3 regions of the Bacillus nitratireducens genome follow, and region 1 is predicted to be linked to each of the others. Evidence: riboswitches for the same ligand, from Rfam matches in the RefSeq annotation. Region 1 holds a riboswitch; each other region holds the start of a gene.
What was found. Region 1 has a riboswitch for S-adenosylmethionine ahead of Q3V31_RS10715 (hypothetical protein). Riboswitches for the same ligand answer to the same signal wherever they lie in the genome.
Positions count from the first base shown of each region.

Region 2: linked by a shared signal. The riboswitch ahead of Q3V31_RS22065 (LLM class flavin-dependent oxidoreductase) and the one ahead of Q3V31_RS10715 (hypothetical protein) in region 1 are both predicted to bind S-adenosylmethionine.
Region 3: linked by a shared signal. The riboswitch ahead of Q3V31_RS04170 (YezD family protein) and the one ahead of Q3V31_RS10715 (hypothetical protein) in region 1 are both predicted to bind S-adenosylmethionine.

Region 1 is NZ_JAUMJO010000002.1:864,142-866,412, reverse strand. Features, by position in the region: gene Q3V31_RS10720 (SWIM zinc finger family protein) at 26-409, opposite strand; gene Q3V31_RS10715 (hypothetical protein) at 674-994, opposite strand; SAM riboswitch class I at 1,033-1,131, opposite strand; gene Q3V31_RS10710 (hypothetical protein) at 1,255-1,446, shown strand; gene Q3V31_RS10705 (YwiC-like family protein) at 1,477-2,199, opposite strand.
Region 2 is NZ_JAUMJO010000006.1:22,316-24,586, reverse strand. Features, by position in the region: gene Q3V31_RS22075 (DUF4352 domain-containing protein) at 1-130, opposite strand, end outside; gene Q3V31_RS22070 (hypothetical protein) at 371-577, opposite strand; SAM riboswitch class I at 835-941, shown strand; gene Q3V31_RS22065 (LLM class flavin-dependent oxidoreductase) at 1,024-2,082, shown strand; gene Q3V31_RS22060 (ATP-grasp domain-containing protein) at 2,075-2,271, shown strand, end outside.
Region 3 is NZ_JAUMJO010000001.1:791,921-794,191, reverse strand. Features, by position in the region: gene lysA (diaminopimelate decarboxylase) at 1-599, shown strand, start outside; SAM riboswitch class I at 717-825, shown strand; gene Q3V31_RS04170 (YezD family protein) at 898-1,041, shown strand; gene Q3V31_RS04165 (phosphoadenylyl-sulfate reductase) at 1,129-1,833, shown strand; gene sat (sulfate adenylyltransferase) at 1,873-2,271, shown strand, end outside.

The DNA.
Region 1 (2,271 bases):
AAGCAACTCCCCTCTACAGTTAAATCTACCCTTTCTTTAACATCTTCTCTACGATTTGGACATTTTTCGAACTTTGTAACAAACGATTTAGTACTGTTAGTAACTCTTCTTTTTCTAAGCCTTTCAGTTGGTCTTTTACTGTACTCTCACCAGCACCTTGAATATCATACACAACTGCCGCCATATGCTTACAATAGTTTTCATACGGACACTCGCAGCTACTTTTTGTAAAATCAGTAAGGTCAATGATCACTTCATAGTTTCCCGCATTTCCAGTAACAAAAGCAACTACTTTCTTGTCTTGTATTTCAACATCTTCTACATGTCCAGCTTCATAATATTCATAACCTTTATCCATAATGTACTTTGGAATCCATTTCGTTATATCTTTTAATAAGTAAGCGTACATAACAACACTCCTTCCTTTAATTCCCTTTTGACTTCAAAAACCCTGCATGTTATTCTAATTACTGTCAAGTAGCGAGTCTACATGACAAAACGACTGACACCTATTCGGCGAAGGTGTCTCTTTTCATTTGCAGCCGATAATGAAGTGCCTCTTTCAGGCACATTCAATCTTTGACACTACACACTCAACACCATTCCCTTGTATCAGGCTGCTTTAGCAGTCTTTTACTCTACATACTTCGTTATTTCAAGAAAAAAAGAGAGCCTAGCTCCCTTTTCCCGCTTTATAAAATACCCCTTTTTCAGTAAAGCGATATTCATCATCAGCTAAAGTAATTTTCCCATCCAGTTTGAGTTCATCTAATAATCTCGATAAATAAAATTGATGTAACATTTTTTTCGTGAATTTTCCTTCATGATGCGAAACGATATGTTCTTGAATATCTAACAATGATATTGGCTTATCTTGCTCTATCATATATTCATAAACTGTACTACGCAGTTTTACGTATTTTTCGAGTGTCACAGTACTTCGCAACCCCTTTCTTCTTATTATATGTTTTCGTAATCGGTTTTTTTGCAACAAAAAAACCTCTCCGATAAGAAGAAGTTACGTATATCTTCGTCTTATCTCCCAGAACAAAAATGTTCTGCTGGAATTAGCACCTGCATCGCGGTTGCTGGGTTTCATCGGGCCAGTCCCTCCACCTCTCTGGATAAGAAAATATTCACTTTATAATAAACTATACGTAATTTCATTTTAATTGTCAAATAAATATAACAAATTATATTTTTCTCCTCAGCGTTCATACTACATGTATATGAGTAAAAAAGGAGGACTATGAAATGTATCAAAATGCCCGCGGATATGTACAAGATTCTTTTCAATCATTAAAAGAAGCAAAAAATTGTTTAGAAGAAGCACTACAAACAGTTGAAAAAGATTTTAATCGCGCACGTATTGAACAATCCCTTTACGCCGTAGAGCAAGCATTGCAAAGATGTGATTATACCGTTCACATTTTAGAACAAGATTGAAAACTTCCCATCAATAGATGGGAAGTTTTTTCAAATGGCATACTTCATTATTATTGCCGTTATGATTAAAAAATATACAGAATTAACAATTTCTAAAACCCCTACTTTTAATATAGAAATTTTTTTGCCATACAATATAATTGCTCGAATGACACTTGGTACGAATATAAGAGAACACCATGGATTGATAGCAAATACAATTGCCGTCAATACAATATGATACCCCCAAGATATGAGACGATACTTTGGATTATTTTTCTCACGAATCATTGTTTTCACATAAAACGTACTTCCTAAAAAATACAAAAATGAAATAAGCGCAATGAATACTGCTGTTTTATCGATTTGCTTCATTGAAAAATAATAACTGATTAAACCACCTATACAAAACACCATAATCGCACAAATATCATTTAGTAATGCTCGTTCATTTTTTTGACGAGCGTAATACATATTTACAATAAACAATGGAATCATTAATACTGCGAATAAAAGAATTCGCCATTCATATAATAAAGAAATCATCCCAAATACAAATGCAGTGATAGAATAAACAATTGCAGCGTGTAAAAACTCTTTTTTTCGTCTTTGCCTTATGTACATGAGAAATGGATACGTAGCGAGATAGATAAAGAACCAGGCTAAAAACAGCGGGATATGATAAATAGTAGGTTTCCCAAGTATGACACTTAATAGAAATGGTATAACAAGCATGGCCCATGCTCCATGCTGCTTCGGAATAACTAACTTCATTAACTATACACCTCCCTCTTGAAAAGAATTCTCACCTACTATTATACAAATAACATCATATGAAAACGAAGA
Region 2 (2,271 bases), on a different contig from region 1:
TTTCATTTTTTGCGGTTGGTTCTTCTATTGGACCATTTTCAACGGTGCTATCTTTTTTATCTTGTGTGCAAGCAGCCGTAACACTGACTAATACTAGAATTAAAGTAAGTAATATGAATGATTTTCTCATAAAATTGATCTGTCTCCTTAAGTTTTTCAATTTTGTGCAACTATACATATTATAAAGCGATTCTATTAATATTAACATAATGTCTCATTATTGGATTAAAATAGGGGATTTTAGACACTTTATTCTTGTTTTTTATTAATATAATTGGTGTATTTACTCTAGTTGTAGTGAAATCGTCCGTTGTTATCATTCCTACTGTATCATTAATAAACATCTTCATAATATATAATTAGTATTATTTTATTCTTCAAATATCTCCGGCTTCTCCACTCTAAATGATTTCACCTCACCACATTCTAAACAAAATGTAGTTAATAGTTTGGAACGTTTCCCCACTGAAAAGAGCCTACTAGAATCATCTTCACAAACATATGCATGATAGGCAAATCCAACTCTGCCTTCTTTAAATGTAGTAGAACCACAATTCTCGCATCGTTTATTTTTCATGCTACTAACACCTCTTTTGGTTCGTATTTATTTTGATGTGTTTTTACGATAGAAGTAAAGTAATTTGGTTATACATGATGTTTTCGACATGATACAACATACCCCTTTATATATTCGCAAGTAAAACAACATAATACCCTTATAAATCTCTATAACAATATGGTTTTCCATATATCATTTAATATTTATCGGAAAAATAAGTATTAAAATATTGTTTTTTATTATTCTGATGATTATAATAAATGGAAATCAAACAATTCTTATGTTGAGAAGTGGAGGGACGGGCCCTATGAAACTTCGGCAACCTCGTTTTAGACGAAAGGTGCCAAATCCTGCAGGTGAAAAAACACCTGAAAGATAAGAGCGGTTCACTTAGTCAAGAAGGCTACTCTTATTTCGATAAGAGTAGCTTTTTTTATGACTAAAAGTTAAAGGGGGAATAGGTAGTGGAGTATGGTTTTTGGTTACCGATTTTTGGGGGATGGCTTCGAAATGTAGATGATGAATCTATGCCGCCTACGTTTGAGTATGCAAAACAAACAGCGCAAGCGGCAGAACAATTAGGTTTTTCAACAACTCTTATTGCAGAATTAAATTTAAATGATATAAAAGGTGTGTCAGCACCAAGTTTAGAGGCGTGGACAACTGCGGCAGCACTTGCAGCAGTGACGGATAAATTAGAGATTATGACAGCTGTAAGACCTGGCTTTCATAATCCAGCTGTTACAGCGAAAATGGCAGCGAATATCGATCAATTAAGTAATGGTCGTTTTACATTGAATGTAGTTTCAGCATGGTGGGAAGAAGAAGCAAGACAGTACGGCGGGGTATTTACCGCACATGATGAAAGATATGATCGCACGGAGGAATTTGTAACAATTTTGAAGGAACTTTGGAAAGAAGAAGTGTTTTCTTATAAAGGGAACTTTTATGAGCTTCATCATACACATTTAAGTCCAAAACCTGTGCAGAAACAAGGCATTAAGCTTTATGCAGGTGGTGAGAGTGAGCGAGGAAAAGAGGTCATTGTAAACCACGCGGATGCATATGTAATGCATGGCGGAACGGTAGAAGAAGTATCTGTGAAAATAGAAGATATGAAGAATCGTAGAAAGAAAGTTACAGAGGAGCCATTGCAGTCATTCGGGCTTGCCGCTTACGTCATTTGTCGTGATACAGAAGAAGAGGCATTAGAAGAATGGAAACGCATAACGGATGTGAAAGATGATGCTTTAGGTTATGCGGGTTACCAAGACTTTATTAGTAAATCGCATTTGGAACAGCAAGTGAAGCTCAATGATTATTCCGTATCTAATCGTGGGTTACGTCCTAATTTAATCGGAACACCAGAACAAATTGCAGAAAGGATACTTGCTTTTGAAAAAGTGGGTGTTACGTTATTACTTTTACAATTTTCGCCACAGCTTGAAGAGATGAAACGATTTTCTGAAAAAGTGATGCCATTAGTTGAAGCAAAAAGAAAGGAATGGATTACAAATGAGTAAAATTTACATATTACATGAGAATAAGGAATGGACGAATCATTTAGTGAAAAGGTTGGAAGAACTGGAGTTACCGTATGAGGAATGGCTTTTAAATGAGGGAACACTGCCGTTAGAACAAGAACCTCCCCAAGGTGTTTTTTATAGCCGCATGAGTGCTTCTTCACATACGAGAGGGCATCGATATGCACC
Region 3 (2,271 bases), on a different contig from region 1:
TGAAAGTATTGAATGTAGGCGGAGGTTTCGGTATACGTTATACGGAGTCTGATACACCGTTAACACTTGAAACGTATGTGGAGGCTGTAACAAGTACGATAAGAGAGCAGTTTACAGTATGTGAATACCCGCTTCCAGAAATATGGATTGAACCAGGCCGTAGTATCGTAGGTGATGCTGGAACAACAATTTATACAGTCGGATCGGTGAAAGAGATTCCTGGTATTCGGAAGTATGTTTCAGTCGATGGTGGGATGACAGATAATTTAAGACCAGCTCTATATGGAGCCCGTTATGAGGCGATGTTGGCGAATCGAGGGAATGATGAAAATGAAGAACTCGTTTCGATTGCTGGGAAATGCTGTGAAAGTGGAGATATGCTGATTTGGGATATTAACTTACCGCAAGTTGCTTCTTCTGATTTACTAGCAATTTCTTGTACGGGGGCATATGGGTACTCGATGGCGAATAATTATAATCGTATTCGTAGACCAGCTGTCGTCTTTGCAAAAGGCGGGACGTCACAAATTGTCGTAGAACGTGAAACATATGAAAATATCATTGGGAACGATCGCATACGTATTAAAGAGCTGGTGTGAATGAGAAAGAAGGAGTTGTCTAGTAAAGGCAACTCCTTTTAAAAAAATAAAAATAATTAAATATATCGGAAAACTAGGATTGAAAAAAATCAGAATTGTGATAAAATACAAATACAAAGCTTATCAAGAGAAGCTGAGGGAACTGGCCCTACGAAGCTCGGCAACCTGCTTATAGAAAGCAAGGTGCTAAATCCAGCAAAATGGAGTCCATTTTGAAAGATAAGGTAAAATATATTACCGAACAGTCTTTTCGAAATGGGAAAGATTTTTTTTATGAATAAAAAGGGGGGCTGTTCGCGTGAGTGTACGGGAACATTTTGATGAAGTATCTGAGAAAATTCAAGCGATGCTTGCTGATATGAAATATGGCTCAATTACAATTGTTGTGCAAGATGGAAAAGTGATTCAATTAGAAAAAAGTGAAAAAGTACGTTTAAAGTAAAAAGCGCTGACTAGAAAAACTAGAGGCGGTTTTAATCTATTTTTAATAGGTTAAAGCCGTCTTTTTGCTTTTACAGGGGGAAAAAATATGTTGACGTACGAAACGTGGAAAGAAAATAGTGTTTCATTTTCTGAAGAAGATGAAACGAAAGGCGCTCTGTCAGTATTAAGTTGGGCTTATAAAGAGTATAAGGATGAGATTGTATACGCATGTAGCTTTGGAGTAGAAGGTATGGTATTACTGCACCTTATAAACCAAGTAAATCCATCTGCTAAAGTTGTATTTTTGGATACAAATGTTCATTTTCAAGAAACGTATGAATTAATTCAAAAAGTGCGAGAACGATTTCCTTCATTAAATATTATGGAAAAACAGCCGGAACTTACACTTGATGAACAAGCGAAGTTGCATGGTGAGAAGTTATGGGAAAGTAATCCGAATCTTTGCTGTAAGATTAGAAAAATTTTACCGTTAGAAAAATCATTAGCAGCGGAAAAAGCGTGGATATCGGGCTTAAGAAGGGAACAATCAGAAACGCGTAAGCATACAAAGTTTATAAATCAAGATCATCGTTTTCAATCTATTAAAGTTTGTCCACTCATTCATTGGACGTGGAAAGAAGTTTGGCGATATGTATACAAATATAACTTGCCGTATAATCAATTGCATGATGTTGGATATCCAAGTATTGGGTGTGAGAAATGTACATTACCTGTAGGAGATGGTGGTGACTCAAGAGATGGAAGATGGTCGGGGAAAATGAAGACAGAGTGTGGCCTTCATTTTCAATAAGATAGATTTTGAAATAAAGCTAAGAAGGGATATAAAAAGATGAGTACAACAAATGAATTAGTAAACCGTATTGATGAAACATATGACATATCGAACATTGTAAAAGAAATTGAGCTAGACAAAATTGCGCTTAGTGATTTAGAACTTCTGGCGACAGGAGGATATAGTCCACTTACAGGATTTTTAGGAAAGCAAGATTATGATTCAGTCGTAGAAAAGCTTCGTTTAGCAAATGGTAGCGTGTGGAGTATACCGATTACATTACCTGTAACAGAAGAAGTAGCAAAAAGTCTGAAAGCCGGAGAGGAAGTAAAACTTGTTAACGATGGAAATGTATATGGTGTCATTCAAATAGAAGATATTTTTGTACCTGATAAAGAAAAAGAGGCGTTACTTGTATATAAAACGACGGATGAGGCCCATCCAGGAGTGAAGAAA